One region of the Streptomyces sp. NPDC048001 genome, then DNA from elsewhere that is predicted to be linked to it. Evidence: riboswitches for the same ligand, from Rfam matches in the RefSeq annotation. Region 1 holds a riboswitch; each other region holds the start of a gene.

Region 1 (7,582 bases):
TGGTCGCCGAGCTCGTCCGCCAGGGTCTCCCCGTCGTCTCCGACGGCCGCCCCGCGGGCACCCTGCCCGTCACGGCCTGGGTCGACAACGACCACGAGGCCGCCGTGCTGGGCCTGCTGGACCATCTCGCGGACGCCGGGGCCCGGCGCATCGGCCTGCTGACCGGCACCACCACGGACACCTACACCCGCCTGTCCACCACCGCGTACCTCAGCTGGTGCGAGCGTGTCGGCCAGGACCCGGTCTACGAGTCCTACCCGGCCCACGACCCCTGCGCCGGTGCGGTCGCCGCCGACCGGCTGCTCGCCCGGCCCGACCGGCCCGACGCGGTCTACGGACTCTTCGACCCCAACGGCACGGACCTCCTCGCCGCCGCCCGGCGCTACGGTCTGCGCGTCCCGGAGGACCTGCTGCTCGTCTGCTGCAGCGAGTCCACCGTGTACGCCAGCACGGAGCCGCCCATCACGACCCTCTCGCTCAAGCCCCGACGCATCGGGACCGCGGTCGTCCAGTTGCTGATCGACGCGATCGAGGGAATCGACGAGGACCGGCCGGTCGAACAGGTGATACCGACCGAACTGATCGTCAGGACGTCCTCGCAGCGCCGCTCCCCGCGCACCACCGTGAGCGCACCGCGGTCCCCCGCCCAGGACTAGAGCTTCTCAATTGGGACGAAACATCAGGTGAACCAGGAGAGCGGCGGGATTCGTCGCCCCTGGTGCGTCACACACCGCCTGGTGCGTTCCTATGATGGGCGAACGACACCGCGGACCACCCCGACCAGGTTGGGCCGAGTGGTGAACGGCGCGCGACGGTGGTGGAGGGGTCGATGACTCAGGGGGCCGGTCAGGGACCCGCGGTGCGGACGGCGACACTGCGTGACTTCCGGGTACCGCCGTACGCCCAGGTGCCCGTGCAGTCGCAGTCCGCCGCGCCCGGGCAGGACGCCCGGCCCGGAAGCCCCTTCCCGGAGGGCGAGGTGCCCGAGGGGTACACCCCCACCGAGCGCAACCTCCCGGTGATCGGCCGGGGAGGCCCGGGCGACACGCTGGAGGTGGCCGTCGCGCCCGAGGAGGCGCAGGCCGCCGGCCTCGGACCGCTCTACGTCGTCGGAGACGTCCACGGCTACCTCGAGGAACTCGTCGCCGCCCTCGCCGAGAAGGGGCTGATCGACACCGACCTCCACTGGGCCGCCGGCAACGCGCGGCTGTGGTTCCTCGGTGACTTCACCGACCGCGGCCCCGACGGCATCGGCGTGATCGACCTGGTCATGAGGCTGTCCGCCGAGGCGGCCGCCGCCGGAGGCTACTGCAAGGCCCTGATGGGCAACCACGAGCTGCTGCTGCTCGGCGCCAAGCGGTTCGGCGACACGCCCGTCAACTCCGGTGCCGGCACCGCCACCTTCCAGGCCGCCTGGCTGCTCAACGGGGGCCAGAAGCAGGACATGGACCGCCTGGAGGAGGTGCACCTCCAGTGGATGGCCCGGCTCGACGCCGTCGTCGAGGAGGACGGCCACCTGCTGCTGCACTCCGACACGACCGCGTACCTGGAGTACGGCTCCACCATCGCGGACGTCAACGACGCCGTGCACGAGGTCCTCACCCGCAACGACCCCGACCAGTGCTGGGACCTCTTCCGCAAGTTCACCAAGCGCTTCGCCTTCCGCGACGAGGCCGGCCCGATGGCCGTGCGCGAGCTGCTCGACGCCTACGGCGGGCAGCGCGTGGTCCACGGGCACAGCCCCATCCCCTACCTCCTGGGCGAGGTCGGCACCGAGGACGGCGGGGAGGGCGAGCGTCCACGGGTCGAGGGCCCCCACGTCTACGCCGACGACCTGGCCATCGCCATGGACGGCGGCGTGACCATGGCCGGAAAGCTGCTTGTCCAGCAGCTGCCGCTCGCTCGCTGACCGACCACCCGTCTCTCGGGCATCCGGCGAATTACGGAAACCCTCTGTCACCGTGTGCCGTGACCGCTCTACCATCGGCGTATCCGTAGCAGGCTCTCCTCCGTTTCCGCCCGACCGCCCGGCCACCACGTGCGATCCGGCCCTACGGAGCTTCGGGGGATGCACATGAGAAGCGCTCCGCACCTGCTGGCCGAGGACCGCACCGACTACGAGCGGATCCTCGACGCAGCACTGCGCACCGCACGCGAGGGACGGGATCCCGCCATCGCGGGCGCCGGACTGACGACCGAGCAGTTGCGCGCCACCGCACTGGACGCGACGGCCCTGATCACCGCCGCCGCTGCCGTCGAGTACGAGCACTACGTGCGGGTCCGTGCCGAGGTACGCGCCGCGGCGGCCGGCACGGTCCTCCCGTCCGGTGCGGGGGAGACCACCCGGACGGGAGCGGGACTGGCCGCGGTGGTCACCGTCCTGGCGCCGATGCTCGCGGGCACGGCCGCGGTGATCCTGCTGGCCGTCGGCTATCTGCTGAAGGTGCTCAGCCCGCCGCCGTCCCTGGCCGGCGCCCTGGTCTCCACCGGCTGGGCCTTCGCCGCCCTGACCGCCGCCGCGATCCTGGCCGCGGCGGTGGCCCTGCTGCTGACGGCCCTGCGCAACGACGCCAGCCATGTCGCCGACGGCAGACCCTTCGACGCGCTGCCGGACGAGGTGCGCAGCGCCAAGGACGCCTGGGGTGCGGCACTGCTGGAGCGGGGGATGCTGCCCTTCCTCAGGGCGGCCCTCGACGACACCGCCCCCCGGGCCCGGCTGGACCCGCCGCCGCGGGTGGGCCGCATACCCAAGGTCGGCTACAGCGGGCCGGACTTCACCAGCCCCTCGGAGGGCCGGACCGGCGGGCGGCGGCCGACGTTCTCCAGCCCCGACTTCTCCGGGCCCGAGTTCGGCGGCCCGGAACACCGCCCGGAATGACCGGCCCGTCCGCCGCCCCCGGGCGCCGGTGGGCGAGCCGGGGAGTGCGGCGAACGGGGACGGGGCGGCGCACTCGGGCCGCCGTGGAGATCAGGCGGCGGGCACGGCCTTGGGGTTGGCGCCGTACCGGTTCGCCTCCTCCTGGCCCTCGGAGGCCAGGAAGACGATCAGGATGATGCCGCCGACGAACGGGACGAAGCCCAGCAGGAGCCACCACGCGGGGCGGCCGGTGTCGTGCAGCCGCCGGAAGGCCACGGCGAGGGACGGCAGGAAGGTCGCGACGGAGTAGAGGAAGTACGGGACCATCGTGTCGATCGCCATGCCCGCGACGTACAGCACGAGCGTCGCGAGGGAGTTGAAGAGCGTGTACATCCAGAATTCCGTACGGCGCGCACGGCCGCTGAATCCCACGTAGTTCTTCAGTACTGCCAGGTACCAGTTCACTGCGGTCCCCTCCCCATGCCCATGTCAGGGCAGATCGAATTTCAGACAAGCGGCTGAAACTTATCCATGGGGTGGTCGCCGGGCAAGGCGCGGACCGGTCACGGCCGAAACGTCACCGACCTGCGTCCCAACCGTGTCCGAGCGCCGCCCGCCCCGCGGGCGGCGCCCCCCGGCCCGCGAGGCCCGCGGGGGACCCAGGACCTGGGGACAGCCCGCTCCCCTCGCACCTCCACGGGGGCAGCCGTGCGCCGGAGCGAAGGGCGAGCGGCCCCACCGCCCGGTCCGGTTCCGGCGGCCCCGTGCGCGGCGACGGCGGCGGACCCGCACGGGAGCCTGTCCGTCGCGGAACCCCCGCATACGACGATGTCCCCCGGCGCCTGCCGGGGGACATCGCGGCCTCGGGGCCTCAGTCGGCGATCGGCAGGTACAGCCGGTTGCCCTGGGCCGCGAACTCGGCCGACTTGGCCAGCATCCCCGCACGGGCCTCGTCGTCGCCGACCAGCGGATCGTCGCCGCCGAACTGCTCCGTGATGCTTCTGCTGATCTTCATCGAGCAGAACTTCGGACCGCACATGGAGCAGAAGTGCGCCGTCTTCGCCGGCTCCGCGGGCAGCGTCTCGTCGTGGTACTCGCGGGCCGTGTCCGGGTCGAGCGCCAGGTTGAACTGGTCCTCCCAGCGGAACTCGAACCGCGCGTCGGACAGCGCGTCGTCCCACTCCTGCGCACCGGGATGCCCCTTGGCCAGGTCCGCCGCATGCGCCGCGATCTTGTACGTGATGACGCCGGTCTTCACGTCGTCGCGGTCGGGCAGGCCGAGGTGCTCCTTGGGCGTGACGTAGCAGAGCATCGCCGTGCCCCACCAGGCGATCATCGCGGCGCCGATCCCCGAGGTGATGTGGTCGTAGGCCGGGGCGACGTCCGTGGTGAGCGGGCCGAGCGTGTAGAACGGCGCCTCCTCGCAGATCTCCTGCTGGAGGTCGATGTTCTCCTTGATCTTGTGCATCGGCACATGGCCGGGGCCCTCGATCATGGTCTGCACGTTGTGCCGCTTGGCGATCGTGTTCAGCTCCCCGAGCGTCCTCAACTCGGCGAACTGCGCCTCGTCGTTGGCGTCCGCGATCGAACCGGGGCGGAGGCCGTCGCCGAGGGAGTAGGTGACGTCGTAGGAGGCGAGGATCTCGCAGAGCTCCTCGAAGTTCTCGTACAGGAAGGACTCCCGGTGGTGCGCGAGGCACCACGCGGCCATGATCGAGCCGCCGCGCGAGACGATGCCCGTCTTGCGCCGGGCGGTGAGCGGCACATAGCGCAGCAGCACACCGGCGTGGACGGTCATGTAGTCCACGCCCTGCTCGGCCTGCTCGACGACCGTGTCCTTGTAGATCTCCCAGGTGAGCTCCTCGGCCTTGCCGTCCACCTTCTCCAGCGCCTGGTAGAGCGGCACCGTGCCGATCGGCACCGGGGAGTTGCGCAGCACCCACTCGCGGGTGGTGTGGATGTTGCGGCCGGTGGAGAGGTCCATGACCGTGTCGGCGCCCCAGCGCGTCGCCCAGGTCATCTTCTCCACCTCCTCCTCGATGGAGGAGGTGACGGCGGAGTTGCCGATGTTGGCGTTGACCTTCACCAGGAACCGCTTGCCGATGATCATCGGCTCGATCTCGGGGTGGTTGACGTTGGCGGGCAGCACGGCCCGCCCCGCCGCGATCTCCTCGCGCACGACCTCGGGGGAGACGTTCTCCCGGAGGGCCACGTACTCCATCTCCGGGGTGATCTCACCCCGCCGGGCGTAGGCGAGTTGGGTGACCGCCCGGCCCTCGCGACCGCGGCGCGGCTGGCGCGGGCGTCCCGGGAACACGGCGTCGAGGTTGCGCAGTCCCCCGCGCGGCGCGGTGTGCTTGACGCCGTCGTCCTCGGGGCGGACGGGCCGGCCGGCGTACTCCTCGGTGTCCCCGCGCGCGACGATCCAGTTCTCCCGGAGGGCCGGCAGCCCGCGGCGCACGTCGGTGTCGACCCCGGGGTCGGTGTACGGACCGGAGGTGTCGTACAGCGTCACGTCACGGCCGTTGGTGAGGTGCACCCTGCGCACCGGCACCCGGATGTCGGGGCGCGACCCCTCGACGTACCCCTTGTGCCAGCCGATGGACCTCCCGGCCTCGCCGCTCTGGTCGGAGGCAGGCGTGTGTGCGTCCGATGTGGTCATGTGACCTACTCCCTACGCCGGCATTACCCGGTAACAGGTTCGGCGGTCGGCGCAGCTGTCCCGTACGGATATACGGAGGTCAACGCCCTCTCAGCCCGGTGCTCCGAGCTCCCGCGTGTGCAAAAACGTGCCACCACGCTAGCGTCCCGCCGGGCGTGCTGAACAGTGGGCCCCTCGCGTTCTTGCGATGATCTGTCGGTGACCTCCTCGCAGCAGACTCCCGAACCGCACTCCCACGGCCACGGAGCCGCCCCCGGCGATGTCGCGGCCTCCGGGCATGTCCACTCCCACGCGCACGGCCCCGCCGAACCGGTGTCCCGGCACCTCCGCAGGGTCATCGCCGCGGTGCTCATCCCCTTCGCCACGGCCGTGCTGGTGGGCCTGGCCGTGCTCTGGCCCGGTGGGGCCCCCGGCCACGAGCGCACCGGGGTGGGCTTCGACCGCCAGACCGAGCAGGGCACCGTCGTCGCACTCGAGAGAGTGTCCTGCGAGGAGGTCAACGCGGCCCAGGTGCCGCCGACCGGCGACACCTCCACCCCGGAGGGACGGGAGGCGGTGAACCGCCGGCAGGGCGACTGCGCCCGGGCGACCGTGGAGGTGACCACCGGCCCGGAGAAGGGGCGGCGGTTCGTCGAGATCGTCCAGCCCGACGCCCCGCGGCAGCTGAGGGAGGGCCAGGGGGTCGTGGTGGCCTACGCCCCGGACGCCCCCAGGGACCTCCAGTACTCGGTCACCGATGTGAACCGCAAGGTGCCGATCGCCGTCCTGGCCGGCATCTTCGCCCTGGCGGTGGTGCTGGTCGGGCGGATGCGCGGCCTCATGGCGCTGATCGCCCTGGCCGTGTCCTTCGCCGTGCTGACGCTGTTCATCCTCCCGGCGATCCTGCAGGGGTCGAACCCGCTGGTCGTGGCCGTGGTGGGCTCCAGCGCGATCATGCTGATGGCGCTGTACCTGTGCCACGGCGTCACGGCCCGCACCTCGGTGGCGGTGCTCGGCACCCTGATCTCGCTGCTCCTCATCGGGCTGCTCGGCTCGCTGTTCATCGGCTGGGCCAGCCTCAGCGGCAACACCGACGACAACACCGGTCTGATCAAGGGCCTCTACCCGGAGCTGGACATGAGCGGCCTTCTGCTGGCCGGGGTCATCATCGGCTCGCTGGGCGTGCTCGACGACGTCACCGTGACGCAGACCTCCGCGGTCTGGGAACTGCACCACGCGGACCCGGGGATGGGGCCGCGCGCCCTGTACCGCGCGGCCATCCGGATCGGCCGCGACCACATCGCCTCCGTCGTCAACACCCTGGTGCTCGCCTACGCGGGCGCGGCACTGCCGCTGCTCCTGCTGTTCAGCATCGCCCAGTCCAGTGTGGGCACGGTCGCCAACAGCGAACTCGTGGCGCAGGAGATCGTGCGGACCCTGGTCGGCTCGATCGGGCTGGTCGCCTCCGTACCCGTCACCACGGCGCTCGCCGCCCTGGTGGTCTCCGCGGACCGGCCCGGCGCCGAGGGGAAGCCCGCCGCGGCGGGGGCAGGGCGGACCGGCGGTCGCGGACGGCGCAGGAAGCGGTAGCCGACCGGGCGGCGGCCGGCCGGTGACGGAGCATGCCGGCCGGGGGTGCCCGGGCCGGGCGCCTCCACCGCCCGGACCTCGGCCGGGGCTTCCGCCGGCCCGGTTCCCGGCCCTGCCGCCCTCAGCCCGCGTTCTCCTCGGCCAGGATGCGCCCCAGTGCCTCCTCCAGGCTCAGCTCGAAGTCACCGAGCGCGAGCTCCTGTCCGAGCGGAACCAGCTTGTCCGTGCGGTCCAGGAAGGCGACGAGCGGCGGGGCCCCCGCCCGGAAGAGAGCCGAGTCGTCCCCGACCCGCAGACGGATGTGCACGTCCGACAGGGGCTCGTGGCCGGTCGGCGCGATGTGCACATCGCCGTCCCCGCTGGGCGCGTTGATCCCGTCGAGCAGCAGCTCCCTCCCGAAGGCCCAGGTCACGGGAGCATCGCCGGGGAGGTGGAAGGTCATCCGCACCGCGTACGGATCGCCTGTCTCGTAGCGCAGCTCCACCGGGATCCGG
Region 2 (7,582 bases), on a different contig from region 1:
GCGCCGAGGCCCAGGACCGCGAGGACCACGGCCACCAGGGTGAGCGCCGGGCGTCGCGGCAAGCGCCCCCGCAGGCCCCCGCGGCCGCCCGGCCCGGACCCGGGGGGCCCGGGCACCGGCGCGGCCAGCCGGGCCGTGCGGTGCACCTCCGCCTCCGGCGCCGCCCGGCGGGCGACGGTGCGCGGCAGGACGTCCGTGCGCTCCGCGTCCCCTTCCCCCGCGCCGAGCGCGGCCGCCCCGGGCGGCACCGCGTCCAGCTGCGCCTCGTCCAGGGAGCCGCGGGCCGAGCGCACCGCGGCGAGCAGCGCCACGGCGTCCTGCGGGCGCACCTCGGGGGTGCGTGCGGTGGCGCCCGCCACCAGGTCGTCCAGGGCCGGGGCCAGGCCCGGCACGGCGGCCGAGGGCGGCGGGACGTCCTCGTTCAGGTGCCGGTACAGCACCTGGGCCGGGGTCTCGCCGCCGTGCGGCTTGCCGCCGGTGAGCATCTCGTAGAGCACCACACCGCAGGCGTAGACGTCGGCCCGGGGATCGGCGGTGCCGTACTCGATCTGCTCGGGGGCCAGATAGGAGACGGTGCCCAGCAGCGCCCCCGAGGTGTTGGTCACGGTGTCCACGGCGCGCACCAGGCCGAAGTCGGCGACCTTGACCCGGCCGTCGTCCCCTATCAGGACGTTCTCCGGCTTCATGTCGCGGTGCACGAAGCCCGCCCGGTGCGCGGCGCCGAGCGCGGCGAGCACCGGCTCCAGGATGTCCAGCGCGGCCCGCGGCGACAGCGCCCCCCGCTCGCGCAGCACGTCCCGCAGGGTGCAGCCCTCGACGTACTCCATGGCCAGGTAGACGTACGCGCCCTCCGCGCCCTGGTCGAACGCACCGACCACATTGGGGTGCGCCAGGCGCGCGACGGACTTGGCCTCGCGGATGAAGCGCTCGACGAAGGTCGCGTCGGCCGCCAGCTCCGGGTGCATCACCTTGAGCGCGAGCACCCGGTCGAGCCGGGTGTCGACGGCCCGGTAGACCGTGGCCATGCCGCCGACGGCGATGCGCGCCTCGATGCGGTAGCGGCCGTCGAGCAGCTGCCCGACGAGGGGGTCCTGGAGGGTCGTGTCCACGGGGAGAGTCTACGAGCCGCGCACCGGGCCCCCGGCGCTCCGGTACGGGCTTGCAGCGCGGTTGTGACGCACGCCGCGCCGCCCCGCGCCCGGCGGCGCCCGCGTTCCGGGCCCCGTCGGGCCCGGCGGGGGCGCCCGCCGGGCCCGCGCGGCCGCGGTCCGCGCCCGGCGGCCTGCGGAGCGCGCGCGGGCTTCAGAAGGCCGGGCGCTCCGGGTCGTGCGCCAGGTCGGCCCGCCCCTCGACGGGGGAGGACGCCTCGGCGAAGTGGCGGCGCGGGATGCGCCCCGCCCGCCGTGCCAGCCGCCCCGCCTCCACCGCGTGCCGCATGGCCTCGGCCATCAGCACCGGCTCCTGCGCCCGGGTGACCGCCGAGGCCAGCATCACCGCGTCGCAGCCCAGCTCCATCGCCAGCGCCGCGTCCGAGGCCGTACCCGCCCCCGCGTCCAGGATCACCGGCACCCTCGCCTGCTCCACGATCAGCCGGAAGTTGTGCGGGTTGCGGATGCCCAGCCCGGAGCCGATCGGCGAGCCGAGCGGCATGACCGCCGCGCAGCCCGCCTCCTGGAGCCGCCGCGCCAGGACGGGGTCGTCGTTGGTGTACGGCAGGACGGTGAACCCGTCGTCGACCAGCGTCTCCGCGGCCTCCAGCAGCTCCCCGCCGTCCGGCAGCAGGGTGCGCTCGTCCGCGACGACCTCCAGTTTGATCCAGTCCGTGCCGAGCGCCTCGCGGGCGAGCCGGGCCGTGAGCACCGCCTCACCCGCCGTGTAGCACCCGGCGGTGTTCGGCAGCACCCGGATGCCGAGCCGCGCCAGCACGGAGAGGACGGAGCCCTGCACGGTCGGGTCCAGCCGCCGCATCGCGACGGTGGTCAGCTCGGTGCCGCTGGCGGCCAGCGAGCGCTCCAGCACCTCCAGGCTCGGCGCACCGCCGGTGCCCATGATCAGGCGGGAGGCGAAGGAGGTGCCCCCGATGACGAGACGGTCGTCGGCCACGGCGCTCACCCTCCCTGCACGGCGGTGAGGACCTCGACGCGGTCGCCGTCGGACAGCAGGGTCGCGGTCCACCGCCCGCGCGGCACGACCGTCTCGTTCACCGCGGCGGCCACCCCGGTCGGAGCCGTGCTCAGGGAGCCGACCACCGCCTCCAGGGTGGTGCCGGGGGCGAGGTCGCGGCGGGTGCCGTTGACGGAGACGTTCATGCGGGGACTTCCTGTCGTGAGAAGCGGCGGGGGCTGAACGGGCGTGCGGTCGCGGGGGGTTCGCCGCCCGCCAGCACCTCGGCCAGCACCTCGCCGGTCACCGGGGTCAGCAGCACGCCGTTGCGGTAGTGCCCGGTGGCCAGCAGCAGCCCGGGCAGCGCGGTGCGCCCGAGCAGCGGGGCGTTGTCGGGGGAGCCGGGGCGCAGCCCGGCCCGGGTCTCCACCAGGGGGAGTTCGGTGATGCCCGGCACCAGTTCATGGGCGTCGCGCAGCAGTTCGTAGACGCCGCCCGCGGTGACCGTGGTGTCCCAGCCCAGTTCCTCGCTGGTCGCCCCGACGACCAGTTCGCCGGACTCCCGCGGCACCAGGTAGACCTGGCTGCCCCGGACCACCGCGCGCACGGTCCGGGAGAGGAAGGGCCCGAAGGCCGGCGGCACGGTCAGCCGCAGCACCTGGCCCTTGACGGGCCGGACCGGCGGCAGCACGTCCCGCGGCACGCCCGCGAGCCGCCCGCTGAGACTGCCGCCCGCCAGCACCACCTGGTCCGCGGAGACGCGGCTGCCGTCGGCGAGGAGCGCCCCCGCCGCCCGGTCGCCCGAGACGGTCAGTTCACGCGCCCACTCGCGGCGGAACTCGACCCCGCCGCGCCGGCAGGCCGTCAGCAGCGCCGAGGCGAGCAGGCGCGGGTCGACCTGGTGGTCGCCGTCGACACGCAGCCCGCCGCGGACTCCGGGCGCCAGCATCGGCTCCAGCCTCCGGCACTCGCGGCCGCTCAGCCAGGCGGAGTCCAGGCCCGAGCGCATCTGGAGGTCGTGCAGCTCCCTGAGGTGCGCGCGGTCGTCCGCGTCGAGGGCCACGGCGAGCGTGCCGCAGCGGCGGTAGCCCGTGGGCGTGCCGCTCGCCTCCTCGAGTTCCGCCGCGAACGCCGGGTAGCGGCGGGCGGAGTCGAGGTTCAGCGCGAGCAGTGCCTGCTCCCCGTAGTGGAGTTCGGTCACCGCGGCCAGCATCCCGGCCGCCACCCGGGCGGCCCCGCCGCCCGGGTCGGGGTCGGCGAGGGTGACGCGCATCCCGCGCTGCGCCGCCCGCCAGGCGGTGACCAGTCCGATGACGCCGCCCCCGATGACGAGGACGTCGGGCGCGGTCGGTGTACGAGACATGGGCGTCCAGCCCCTCCCTTCGCCGGCATGACCCGGATCAGGTTCGTACGGTCGGAGGCCGGCCAGCCTCCCTCTCAGCCCGGTGCGTCCGGGCTCCCGCGTGTGCCTTACGGTGGCCACCCTAAACCCAGGGCCTCGGGCGGGGTAAGGCAGCCGCCGGGCCCCGGCGGGCGGGGCGGGAGCGGGCACCGACGGCCGGATCGCCCGCCGGGCGCATCCTCGCGCCGGGCCGGGTCGGCGCGCGCACCCGGTTCGCCTCCACCGGCGGCGGGGGCGTGTCCGGGCCGGGTGGGGGAGCCGGTGCACGGCCGGCCGGTCGGCACCCGGACGGGCGACGCGCTCGACGTCCGCCGTGTCCGGCCCGGGACGGACGGCACCACCGCCGCGGGCCGCCGCGCCCGTGGGTGTCCCAACTCCCGCCCGGCCGCGTGCGCCTAGACGAGACGCGGGCGCGGGAGTCCCGCGAGGGCCGCGGCACCGGCGCCGTCGAGGAGCCGGCGCCCGGACGCCCCGTCGGCGCCGGCGTCCGGGCCGGGTGCTGCCCTTAGGGTGGCCGGGTGAGCGAGCAGACGCACGGCGGAGGTAACGGGGTACGGGACGCGCGGCGGGTCGTCGTCGCGGGCGCGGGCATGGCGGGGGTGCAGACCGCGGTCGCCCTGCGCGAGGCCGGCTTCACCGGGGCCGTCACCCTGATCGGCGCCGAACCCCACCAGCCCTACGACCGGCCGCCGCTGTCCAAGGCGGTCCTGCTGGGCACCGCGGAGGGCTCGGCCTTCGACATCGACTTCGACGCCCTCGGCGTCGAGCTGCGCCTCGGCTGCGAGGTCACCGGGGTGCGCCCCGAGGACCACGAGGTGGACACCGAGGCCGGTCCGGTGGCCTACGACACCCTCGTCCTCGCCACCGGCGCCGTTCCCGTGGCCCTGCCCGGTACGGAGGGCGTGCCCGGGGTGCACCTGCTGCGGACCCTGGACGACGCCGAGCGGCTGCGGCCCGTCCTCGCACGCCGGCACGCGATCGTGGTCGTCGGGGCCGGCTGGATCGGGGCGGAGTTCGCCACCGCGGCCCGGGCGGCGGGCTGCGCCGTCACCGTGGTGGAGGCCGCCGACCGTCCGCTGGCCGGCTCGCTGCCGGCCGAGGCCGCCGCGCCCATGGCCCGCTGGTACGCCGAGGCGGGGGTACGGCTGCTCACCGGTGAACGGGTCGCCGCGGTGGAACCGGGAGCCGTCACGCTCGCCGGGAGCGGCGCGGAGGACGGGGCCGGGCGCCGGATCGCCGCGGACGCGGTGGTCGTGGGGATCGGGGCCCGGCCGGCCACCGCCGCCCTGGCCGGCAGCGGCATCGCCCTCGGCCCCGACGGCGCGGTCCTGGCCGACGCGGGTCTGCGCACCTCCGCGCCCGACGTCTACGCGGTGGGGGACTGCGCCTCCTACCCGTCCGCCCGGTACGGCAGGCGGCTGCTGGTCCACCACTGGGACAACGCCCTCCAGGGCCCGCGCACCGTGGCCGCGGCGATCACCGGGGGAGGGGCGGAGCCCTACGACCCCGTGCCGTACTTCTGGTCCGAGCAGTTCGGCCGCTTCGTGCAGTACGCCGGCCACCACCCGGCGGCCGACACCCTGCTGTGGCGCGGCGACCCGTGGGCGGACAGCGCGTGGACCGCGCTCTGGCTGCGGGAGGGCGTGCTCGTCGCCGTGCTGGCCGTGGACCGGCCGCGCGACGTGGCCCAGGGGCGCAGGCTGATCGCCGCGGGTGCCCGGCCGGACCCGGTCCGCGCCGCCGATCCCGCCGTCCCGCTGAAGTCCGCCGTCCTGTGACGGCCGTCCCCGCAGGCGCGGCCGGACGGCGGATCCCCGAGCCCTCGCGCAGGCGTCGGCTACCGGCTGCCCGCCGCGGATGGCAGGCTTGTCCCCGTGACCGAGATTGACGCTAAGACCGACGCCCTCGTCCCCGCCTGGCTCCACCTGCCGGACATCGCGGAAATGCTCGATGTCGAGGTGACCCGGGTGCGGCAGCTGGTCAAGGAGGGCCAGCTGATCGCCGTACGCCGCGGCGAGAACCGGACCCTCCAGGTGCCGGCCGCCTTCATCGACGGCGACCGGGTCGTCAAGGGCCTGTCCGGGACCCTGACCCTGCTGCGGGACGACGGCTTCACCGACGAGGAGATGCTGGAGTGGCTGTTCACCCCTGACCCGACCCTTCCGGGCACCCCGGCCCAGGCCCTGGGCGAGAACCGCGGCACGGAGGTGAAGCGCCGGGCGCAGGCGCTCGCCGTCTGAGTCATCCGCGATCCGACCCCGCGGCGGCCGCTGCCGCCGCACCCGACACCGCCGAGGCGCGGTGCCGTCCCGACGCCCGCCGCCGGGTCGGCACCGCGCCCTTCGCACCCGCACGTCCACCGGGGGGAACCACCCATGTCCACGCTCCGCGACCGGCTCGCCGACGCCCGGCTCTACCTCTGCACCGACGCCAGGAGGCGCCAGGGCGACCTGCCCGAGTTCCTGGACGCCGTGCTCTCCTCGGGCGTCGACGTCGTGCAGCTGCGCGACAAGGGCATGGAGGCGGGGGAGGAGCTGGAGCACCTGCGGGTCTTCGCCGACGCCTGCCGCCGCCACGGGGCCCTGCTCGCGGTGAACGACCGCGCCGACGTGGCCCATGCCGCGGCCTCCGACGTGCTCCACCTCGGGCAGGGCGACCTGCCGGTGCCCGCGGCCCGCGCGGTGCTCGGCTCCGGGGTGCTGATCGGCCGCTCCACGCACGCGGAGGCCGAGGTGGACGCCGCGGCGGCCGAGCCCGGGGTGGACTACTTCTGCACCGGCCCCTGCTGGCCCACGCCGACCAAGCCCGGCCGCCACGCGCCCGGCCTCGGCCTGGTGCGCTACGCGGCCTCGCTCCCGACCCCGCGACCCTGGTTCGCGATCGGCGGGATCGACGCCGGCAACCTGGACGCGGTGCTGGACGCGGGCGCCCGCCGCGTGGTCGTGGTCCGCGCCGTCACCGAGGCGGAGGACCCGGGGGCGGCGAGCGCCGAACTGGCCCGGCGGATCCGGGAGCGGGCGGCCTGAGACGGGCGCCCCGGAGCGTGCGGCCGTGCCCCGCGGGCCCGGCCGCCGTCTCACGGGAGTCCGCCATGTGGACGGCAGCCGGGCATTTCGGGACGGAAACCCCTGATCCGGTTGGGGGACCGGCCAACCCTGGCTAACCTGCGGGTATGGCCCTCGGCACTGCTTCCACCAGGACGGACCGCGCGCGCACCGTGCGCGACATGCTCGCAGCCGGTGAGACGACGTACTCCTTCGAGTTCTACTCCCCGAAGAGCGACAAAGGGGAGCGCAACCTGTGGAACGCCCTGCGCAGAGTGGAGGCGGTGGGACCCGACTTCGTCTCCGTCACCTACGGAGCCGGCGGCTCCACCCGCTCCGGGACGGTGAAGGCCACCCAGAAGATCGCCTCCGACTCCACCCTCACCCCGGTCGCCCACCTCACCGCCGTCGGTCACTCGGTGGCCGAACTGCGGAACATGATCGGCCAGTATGCGGACGCCGGCATCCGCAACATCCTCGCCCTGCGCGGCGACCCGCCCGGCGACCCGATGGCCGAATGGGTCCGGCACCCCCGGGGTGTGACCTACGCCGCGGAGCTCGTCAGCCTCATCAAGGAGGCCGGGGACTTCTGCGTGGGCGTCGCCGCCTTCCCCGAGATGCACCCCCGCTCCTCGGACTGGGACGCGGACATCCGGCACTTCGTGGACAAGTGCCATGCGGGGGCCGACTACGCCATCACGCAGATGTTCTTCCACCCGGACAGCTATCTGCGCCTGCGCGACCGGGCCGAGGCGGCCGGTTGCGAGACCCCGATCATCCCCGAGATCATGCCCCTCACCAGCGTCCGGCAACTGGAGCGCTTCCCCGAACTCAGCAACGCCGAGATCCCCCGGGAACTGAAAGACAGGATCCTCTCGGTCAAGGACGATCCGGCCGCTGTACGCTCCATTGGCATCGAGTTCGCGACGGAGTTCTGCGCGAGGCTGCTTGCCGAGGATGTTCCGGGTCTGCACTTCATCACGCTCAACAACTCCACCGCCACACTCGAGATCCACGAGAATCTCGGACTGCA
Region 3 (7,582 bases), on a different contig from region 1:
CGGGCCTCGTGTTCACGCTGTTCACGCGCCAGCATCGCCGCGTGCTCCCGCTCCTCCCGAGCCCGGACCTCGGCCGCCCGGTGCCGCTCGGCCGCCGCCTGCTCCCGGGCCTGGCGCTCGGCGCGCTCCTCGGCTTCCAGGCGGGCGACGGCGGCGGCGATCGCGCGCCGGTAGGCCAGACCGGTCTCCGCGGTGACGATCAGCAGCAGCGGCGCAACCGCATGCACCGCCACCCCGACCAGGTCCTTCTTCAGTGCGGAGTCCGCGGTGTTCAGGGCCAGGGTCATCAGGCCGGTCATCCACCGCAGCACCACCGGCCAGCGCCCGCCCTCCCCGCCGAGACGGGCCAGCACATCATCGAGCTTCACCACGATCACCACCGCCGCATCCACCACCAGCGGCAGGATCGGCGCGGTCCAGTCCCACGCATCAGCCGTGTGCGCGGCCATCAACGGGGTGACCGTGAGGATGGAGAACAGCATCGCCCCACCCACGATCAACCACGTCCCCACCGACAAAGCCCGGTCCGCTGAACGGACATGCGCCGCGTTCACAGGGCCGCCTCCGCCCGTGAACACACCCGCACCGAGGCGATCAGCAGCACCGGCGAGCCCGGGTCATCCGGGATCTCGCTGTCCTCCGACCACTCCCACCGCGCCCCGTCGGCGAGCACGTAACCCAACCGGTCGAGCGCCCGTGAACGCTCCTGAACACTCGGCACCACCCGGCCCCGGCCGAACGAGAACTCCGGCCACCGCTCCGCCGAACCGAGCACGACGACATACAACCGCCAGCGGCCCTCCCACACCGACATCTGCGCCGTGAACTCCCGCGGCCCCTCCAACCTGCTCATGCCGCACCCCCGACCGTGCCAGTGGTGCGGTCGGCCAGCGCCCGCCTAGCGGCCAGCACCCGGCGCCGCGCCCGCCGCAACCGCCGCGCATCCAGCATGGTCGGGATGCGGTCGAGGGTCGTGATCTGCGCGTCCAGCAACTCCAGCTCCGCCAGGATCAGCGGCAGCTCGCTCTCGATCGCATCCAGCTCGGCGGCCGACGGCTCACGCTCGTCCGCCTGAAGTGCAACGATGTTCCTCATGGGTCGTGGTCTCCCTAGCAGGTGAACGACCCGCACAGCACCCCCGGAGCGGCTACTCCGGGGGTGCGCGGGTCTGGGGTATTGGTGCAGGTCAGACGTGCTTGGCCGCATGGGCGACGAAGCGGTCGCACGCATCGATCGCGGCCGTCCGCGCAGCGGCCAGAGCGCCGACGTCCCTCGCGCCGCGCAGGGCGTAGACGGTGGAGGCCGCCGCCCTTGCGGAGTCGACCAGGTCAGGCGCGAGAACGGCCAGCGTGGTCATCGGTGCGGTGACCGCGCTCCGGGTCGCGTGGCTCTCCGCCCGTGCCGCGTCATAGGCCGCAGCATCCGCACCCGCCAGGCGCAGGTCCTCCCGCACCCACATCGCACGCCGGTGATCGGCCAGCGCGGCCGTCAACGCGGTCACGGCCGCAAGCCGTTCACGCCGCAACGCGACCCGCTCACTCCCTCGCTGCTGAAGCACATAAGCGGTGACCGACCCGAGCAGGGTCCCCACCACCGCGATCACACTCGCCCACATAGACAACTCCCTCACTCGAACCGCTCCGGACCATCCGGCTCCCCTCCAACCCGCCCGTACAGCCCACGAAGGAACCTGGACGGGCGGGGGAGGCAACCGGCCGCAGCCATCACGCTGCGGCGATCGTTCGTACATGTCTCGCCTTCGGGAGCGTGCTCCCGTTGCAGGCTGCGAGACGGTGACCTTTCGGTCTCGCCCTCCGGTTGACCAGGGATCCGGGACCCTCGGCCCGCTCTGTCCCGGGCCCCTGGAGATGAGCGCACGCCGGATGGACCCCTTCCGGGGCCCGGGAACGGCGAACATCCCTAGGGATATTTAAAGCATGCTTCCCTAGGGAGGTCAACAGGGCGCGAAAAAGGGCCCGCGTGAGCGGGCCCTTCTCGGTGGCGAACGTGGGTCAGCCGGTGATGTGGTACTCCATGACGTACACGCCTGCGTTGAGGAGCATCCGGTTCACCTCCACCGGCGTGCCGTCCTCCGTCAGGGCCGTCCGGTAGATCTCCACCACCGGAGTCCCCTCGGTCAGGCGGAGGCGCTCCGTTTCCTCCTGGCTCGGCATGCGCGAGCGCAGTTCCTCGACGAACCGAACAGGCTTGGCGCCGAGTTCGGCCAGTCGTGCGTACGTGCCGCCGGGGCCGGTGTCCTCGTGGGCGATCGCCGACTCCCTGACAAGGGCCGCCGGCAGGTACGAGACCGCTGCCTGGACAGGCTCGCCTTCGACCGAGAAGACGCGGTCTCGGACGATGACCGCGGTCCCCTCGTCGAGTCCGAGCATGCGCGCCACGTCATCGGGGGCCGGAGCCTCGTAGACCCGCAGCCCCGTGACGCTCATAGGCCGGTCGCCGACGTCGGTGCTCCAGATGGAGCGTCCGGTACCCCATCCGTCCTGAGCGAGGCGCCGATTCGCGACCCGTCGGATCGGCTGGAACTCGCGGACGTACGTCCCGCTGCCTTTCCGCCGGACGGCCAGCCCTTCGGACACCAGCAACGTGAGTGCGCGTCGTGCTGTCTCCTTGGCCACCCCGTGCTGCTTAACGAGGGCAGGCTCGCCGGGAAGCCGGGCGCCGGGCGCAAGGTCACCGGACCGAATGCGCTCCCGCAATCCGTCGGCAATCTCCCGGGCAGTCTCCGCCATCAAGCTCCTCACTTCCCTAGGGTGGTATCTACAGCTTGGCACACAGGTGACCGGATACCCCATCGGAGGGGCGCCATGATCCGACTCCACCGCTATGAGTGTCGACACACAGTAGGAAGTCGTGCGCGTGGCCGGTGACAGCGGGCCCTTCTCCGGCCTTGAAGGAGCCTGCCCGCTGCACGCACCCGGGCTTGCGCCGGGTGGGCGCCGAACAGTGGCCGGGAGTGCTCCCGCCCTGCCGTTCCCGGGGGCTCGTGGGTTGGTCGCGCGCAGGTGGAAGCCGACTTCGGGAGCCGGTAGGGGATGGAGCCCGGGCCGTCCCTGGGCCGTCTGAGGGCCGCCATGGGTCACCGATGGCCACCGTCAACCACCGCTCCCCAGACGGAGGCGCCAAGGTCAGCCGACTCCGTCTGCGACACTGGACGCACCATGCCCAAGCCAGGAGAACTGACCTTCGTCGCCCCCCGCGGAGCCAAGCAGCCGCCGCGGCACCTCGCCGACCTCACGCCCGCCGAGCGCAAGGAGGCCGTGGCCGCGGTCGGCGAGAAGCCGTTCCGCGCCAAGCAGCTGTCCCAGCACTACTTCGCGCGCTACGCCCACGACCCCGCGCAGTGGACGGACATCCCCGCCGCCGCCCGCGAGAAGCTCGCCGGTGAGCTGCTGCCCGAGCTGATGTCGGTCGTGCGCCACATCTCCTGCGACAGCGACACCACCCGCAAGACCCTGTGGCGGCTCCACGACGGCACTCTGGTGGAGTCGGTGCTGATGCGCTACCCGGACCGGGTCACCATGTGCATCTCCTCGCAGGCGGGCTGCGGGATGAACTGCCCCTTCTGCGCCACCGGGCAGGCGGGTCTGGACCGCAACCTGTCGACCGCGGAGATCGTGCACCAGATCGTCGACGGGATGCGCGCCCTGCGCGACGGCGAGGTCCCCGGCGGCCCGGCCCGGCTGTCCAACATCGTCTTCATGGGCATGGGCGAGCCGCTCGCCAACTACAAGCGGGTCGTCGGCGCCATCCGGCGCCTGACCGACGCGGAGCCGGACGGCCTCGGCCTGTCGCAGCGCGGCATCACGGTCTCCACCGTCGGCCTGGTCCCGGCCATGCTGCGCTTCGCCGACGAGGGCTTCAAGTGCCGTCTCGCGGTCTCCCTCCACGCGCCCGACGACGAACTGCGCGACACGCTCGTCCCGGTCAACACCCGCTGGAAGGTCCGCGAGGTGCTCGACGCCGCCTGGGAGTACGCGGAGAAGTCGGGCCGCCGCATCTCAATCGAGTACGCCCTCATCCGGGACATCAACGACCAGGCCTGGCGCGGCGACCTGCTCGGCCGCCTCCTCAAGGGACGGCGCGTCCATGTGAACCTGATCCCGCTCAACCCGACCCCCGGCTCCAAGTGGACGGCCTCGCGGCCCGAGGACGAGCGGGCGTTCGTGGCGGCGATCGCCGCCCACGGCGTGCCGGTCACCGTCCGGGACACCCGGGGCCAGGAGATCGACGGGGCCTGCGGCCAGCTGGCGGCGCAGGAGCGCTGACCGCCCCGGGCCGCGGCCTTTGCCGCCGCGGCCCGGACGGCCGGAATGCTCCGGGGCCATGGCTGGTACTGTGCCCCGTGCGATCGCACAAATGAACAGCACATCCTTCCGACAGGGGAGCGCACCACAGCGCTGAGAGTGCGGCACGGCCGCAGACCCTCGGACCTGATCCGGGTCATACCGGCGTAGGGAGTCAACCGTCATGAACAGCCAGCTTCGCCGTGCCGTCGGCACGGCCCTCGCCACCGCCCTCGGCGCCACCGCCCTCGCGGCCTGCGGCGGGGAGTCCGGCGGCTCCGGCGGCCAGGACGGCGGCGGGTCCACCGTCACCCTGGTCACCCACGATTCCTTCGCCGCCTCCGAAGAGGTGCTGAAGGAGTTCACCGAGCAGACCGGCTACACGGTCAAGGTCCTCAAGAGCGGCGACGCGGGCACCGCGCTCAACAAGGAGATCCTGACCAAGGGATCCCCCCAGGGCGACGTCTTCTTCGGCGTCGACAACACCCTCCTCTCCCGCGCGCTCGACAACGACCTCTTCACGCCCTACGAGGCGAAGGGGCTCGACCGGGTCGCCGCCGAGTTCCGGCTGGACGGCGAGAAGAAGCGCGTCACCCCGGTCGACACCGGCGACATCTGCGTGAACTACGACAGGGAGTTCTTCGCGGAGCGGAAGCTGGAGCCGCCCCGCACCTTCGCCGACCTCGCCGAGCCCGCCTACAAGGACATGCTGGTCGTGGAGAACGCGGCCACCTCCTCGCCCGGCCTGGGCTTCCTGCTCGGCACCGTCGGCGCCTTCGGCGAGGACGGCTGGCAGGACTACTGGAAGAAGCTGCGGGCCAACGGCGTCAAGGTGGTCGACGGCTGGGAGCAGGCGTACAACGAGGAGTTCTCCGGCTCGGCGGGCGGCAGGCAGTCCGGGGCCGAGCGGCCGCTCGTCGTCTCCTACGCCTCCAGCCCGCCCGTCGAGGTCCTGTACGCGGAGCCCCAGCCGGAGGAGGCGCCCACCGGCGTCGCGACCGGGACCTGCTTCCGCCAGATCGAGTTCGCGGGCCTCCTCGACGGCGCGAAGAACGAGAAGGGCGGCAAGGCCCTGATCGACTTCCTGGTCTCCACCGCCTTCCAGGAGGACATGCCGCTGAACATGTTCGTCCACCCGGTCGTGGCGGACGCGAAGCTGCCGGAGCTCTTCACCGAGCACGGTGTCGTGGTGGAGGAGCCCGCGACCGTCGCGCCCGCCACCATCGCCGACAAGCGGGAGCAGTGGGTCCGCGCGTGGTCCTCGCTCGTCCTGAAGTAGACGACTCCGCCCGCGCGGCGCCCCCCGGGGGGACGGCGCCGCGCGGGACGGCGGTCCGGTTCGCCCTGATGGCGGTGCCGGTCGCGTTCTTCGCCGTCTTCTTCGCCTACCCGGTCTCCGCCATCGTCGCCCGCGGCCTGCACCACGGCGGCGGCTGGGACCTGGGCCGCATCGTCGGGACCGCCACCCGCCCGGACATCCTGGGCGTGCTGTGGTTCACCACCTGGCAGGCGCTCGCCTCCACGGCCCTCACCCTGCTCCTCGCCCTCCCCGGCGCCTACGTCCTCGCCCGGCTGGACTTCCCCGGCAGGCGCCTGCTGCGGGCCGTCGTCACGGTGCCCTTCGTCCTGCCGACGGTCGTCGTGGGCGCGGCCTTCCTCGCCCTGGTGGGCCGCGGCGGCCTGCTGGACGACCTGTGGGGGGTGCGCCTGGACACGACCGTCTGGGCCATCCTGCTCGCGCACGTCTTCTTCAACTACGCGGTGGTCGTCCGCACGGTCGGCGGCCTGTGGGCGCAACTGGACCCGCGCCAGGAGGAGGCCGCGCGGATGCTCGGCGCGGGCCGCCTCGCCGCCTGGCGCAGCGTCACCCTGCCCGCCCTGGCGCCCTCCCTGGCGGCGGCCGCGCTGATGGTCTTCCTGTTCACCTTCACCTCCTTCGGCGTGGTCCAGATCCTCGGCGGGCCGACCTTCACCACCCTGGAGGTCGAGATCTACCGGCAGACCGCCGACCTCCTCGACCTGCCCACCGCCGCCGTCCTGACCCTCCTGCAGTTCGCCGCCGTGGGCACGGTCCTCGCGGTCCACGCCCGGATCGTCCGGCGCCGGGAGGCCGCGCTGCGCCTGGTGGACCCCGCGCACACCGCCCACCGCCCGCGGGGCGCCGCGCAGTGGCTGCTGCTGGGCGGCGTCGGAGCCACGGTGGCCGCGCTGCTGCTCGCCCCGCCGGCCGTCCTGGTGGAGCGGTCGCTGGACACCCCGCGCGGCTACGGCCTCGACTACTACCGGGCCCTGTTCGAAGTGGACTCCCGGGGCGGGTCCTTCCTCGTCCCGCCGATCGAGGCCGTGGGCAACTCCCTGGGGTACGCGCTCGCGGCGACGGCCGTCTCGGTCACCGTCGGCGGTCTCGCGGCGGCCGCCCTCACCCGCCGGGCGGGCCGGCTGGTCCGCGGCTTCGACGCGCTGCTGATGCTCCCGCTCGGGGTCTCGGCGGTCACCGTCGGCTTCGGCTTCCTGATCACGCTCGACGAGCCGCCGCTCGACCTGCGCACGTCCTGGATCCTGGTGCCGCTCGCGCAGGCGCTGGTGGGCATCCCCTTCGTGGTGCGCATCATGCTGCCGGTGCTCCGCGCCGTCGACGAACGGCTCCGGGAGGCCGCCGCCGTGCTGGGGGCCTCGCCGCTGCGTGCCTGGCGGGAGGTCGACCTCCCGCTGGTGCGCCGTGCCCTGCTGGTGGCGGCCGGATTCGCCTTCGCCGTCTCGCTCGGCGAGTTCGGGGCCACGGTGTTCATCGCCCGCCCGGACAACCCGACGCTGCCGGTGGCCGTCGCGCGGCTGCTGGGCCGGCCCGGGGAGCTCAACTACGGCCAGGCGATGGCCCTGGCCACCCTGCTGATGGCGGTCTGCGCGGCGGCGCTGCTGCTGCTCGAACGCTTCCGTCCCGACAAGACCTCCGGGGAGTTCTGATGGCGCTGCTGCGGCTGGAGGGCGTGGGCGTCCGCTTCGAGGGGAGGACGGCGCTGGACGGGGTGGACCTGGAGGTCCCGGAGCACCGCACGGTGTGCGTGCTGGGCCCCAGCGGGAGCGGGAAGTCGACGCTGCTGCGCGTGGTGGCGGGGCTGCAGCGCGCCGACCGCGGCCGGGTGCTGCTGGCCGGGGCCGACCAGGCGGGGGTGCCCCCGCACCGGCGCGGCGTGGGGCTGATGTTCCAGGACCACCAGCTCTTCCCACAGCGGGACGTCGCGGGCAACGTGGCCTTCGGGCTGCGGATGCGCGGGGCG

The links. Region 1 has a riboswitch for thiamine pyrophosphate ahead of thiC (phosphomethylpyrimidine synthase ThiC). Riboswitches for the same ligand answer to the same signal wherever they lie in the genome.
Region 2: it holds a riboswitch for thiamine pyrophosphate, as region 1 does, so the genes downstream of both, thiO (glycine oxidase ThiO) here and thiC (phosphomethylpyrimidine synthase ThiC) in region 1, are expected to answer to the same signal.
Region 3: it holds a riboswitch for thiamine pyrophosphate, as region 1 does, so the genes downstream of both, ACGF15_RS06200 (thiamine ABC transporter substrate binding subunit) here and thiC (phosphomethylpyrimidine synthase ThiC) in region 1, are expected to answer to the same signal.

Annotation. Positions count from the first base shown of each region.
Region 1 covers NZ_JBIDBN010000006.1:175,377-182,958, forward strand. The annotation lists gene ACGF15_RS13085 (LacI family DNA-binding transcriptional regulator) at 1-656, shown strand, start outside; gene ACGF15_RS13090 (metallophosphoesterase) at 815-1,909, shown strand; gene ACGF15_RS13095 (hypothetical protein) at 2,069-2,878, shown strand; gene ACGF15_RS13100 (DUF805 domain-containing protein) at 2,969-3,322, opposite strand; gene thiC (phosphomethylpyrimidine synthase ThiC) at 3,729-5,519, opposite strand; TPP riboswitch at 5,512-5,644, opposite strand; gene ACGF15_RS13110 (YibE/F family protein) at 5,718-7,088, shown strand; gene ACGF15_RS13115 (SsgA family sporulation/cell division regulator) at 7,210-7,582, opposite strand, start outside.
Region 2 covers NZ_JBIDBN010000009.1:266,965-274,546, reverse strand. The annotation lists gene pknB (Stk1 family PASTA domain-containing Ser/Thr kinase) at 1-1,109, opposite strand, end outside; gene ACGF15_RS18880 (thiazole synthase) at 1,303-2,103, opposite strand; gene thiS (sulfur carrier protein ThiS) at 2,109-2,309, opposite strand; gene thiO (glycine oxidase ThiO) at 2,306-3,466, opposite strand; TPP riboswitch at 3,464-3,576, opposite strand; gene ACGF15_RS18865 (NAD(P)/FAD-dependent oxidoreductase) at 4,024-5,283, shown strand; gene ACGF15_RS18860 (Rv2175c family DNA-binding protein) at 5,380-5,745, shown strand; gene thiE (thiamine phosphate synthase) at 5,881-6,531, shown strand; gene metF (methylenetetrahydrofolate reductase [NAD(P)H]) at 6,678-7,582, shown strand, end outside.
Region 3 covers NZ_JBIDBN010000002.1:406,641-414,222, forward strand. The annotation lists gene ACGF15_RS06170 (DUF2637 domain-containing protein) at 1-554, opposite strand, end outside; gene ACGF15_RS06175 (DUF6303 family protein) at 551-853, opposite strand; gene ACGF15_RS06180 (DUF6284 family protein) at 850-1,095, opposite strand; gene ACGF15_RS06185 (protein kilB) at 1,187-1,615, opposite strand; gene ACGF15_RS06190 (GntR family transcriptional regulator) at 2,013-2,750, opposite strand; gene rlmN (23S rRNA (adenine(2503)-C(2))-methyltransferase RlmN) at 3,180-4,286, shown strand; TPP riboswitch at 4,390-4,495, shown strand; gene ACGF15_RS06200 (thiamine ABC transporter substrate binding subunit) at 4,489-5,583, shown strand; gene ACGF15_RS06205 (ABC transporter permease) at 5,559-7,268, shown strand; gene ACGF15_RS06210 (ABC transporter ATP-binding protein) at 7,268-7,582, shown strand, end outside.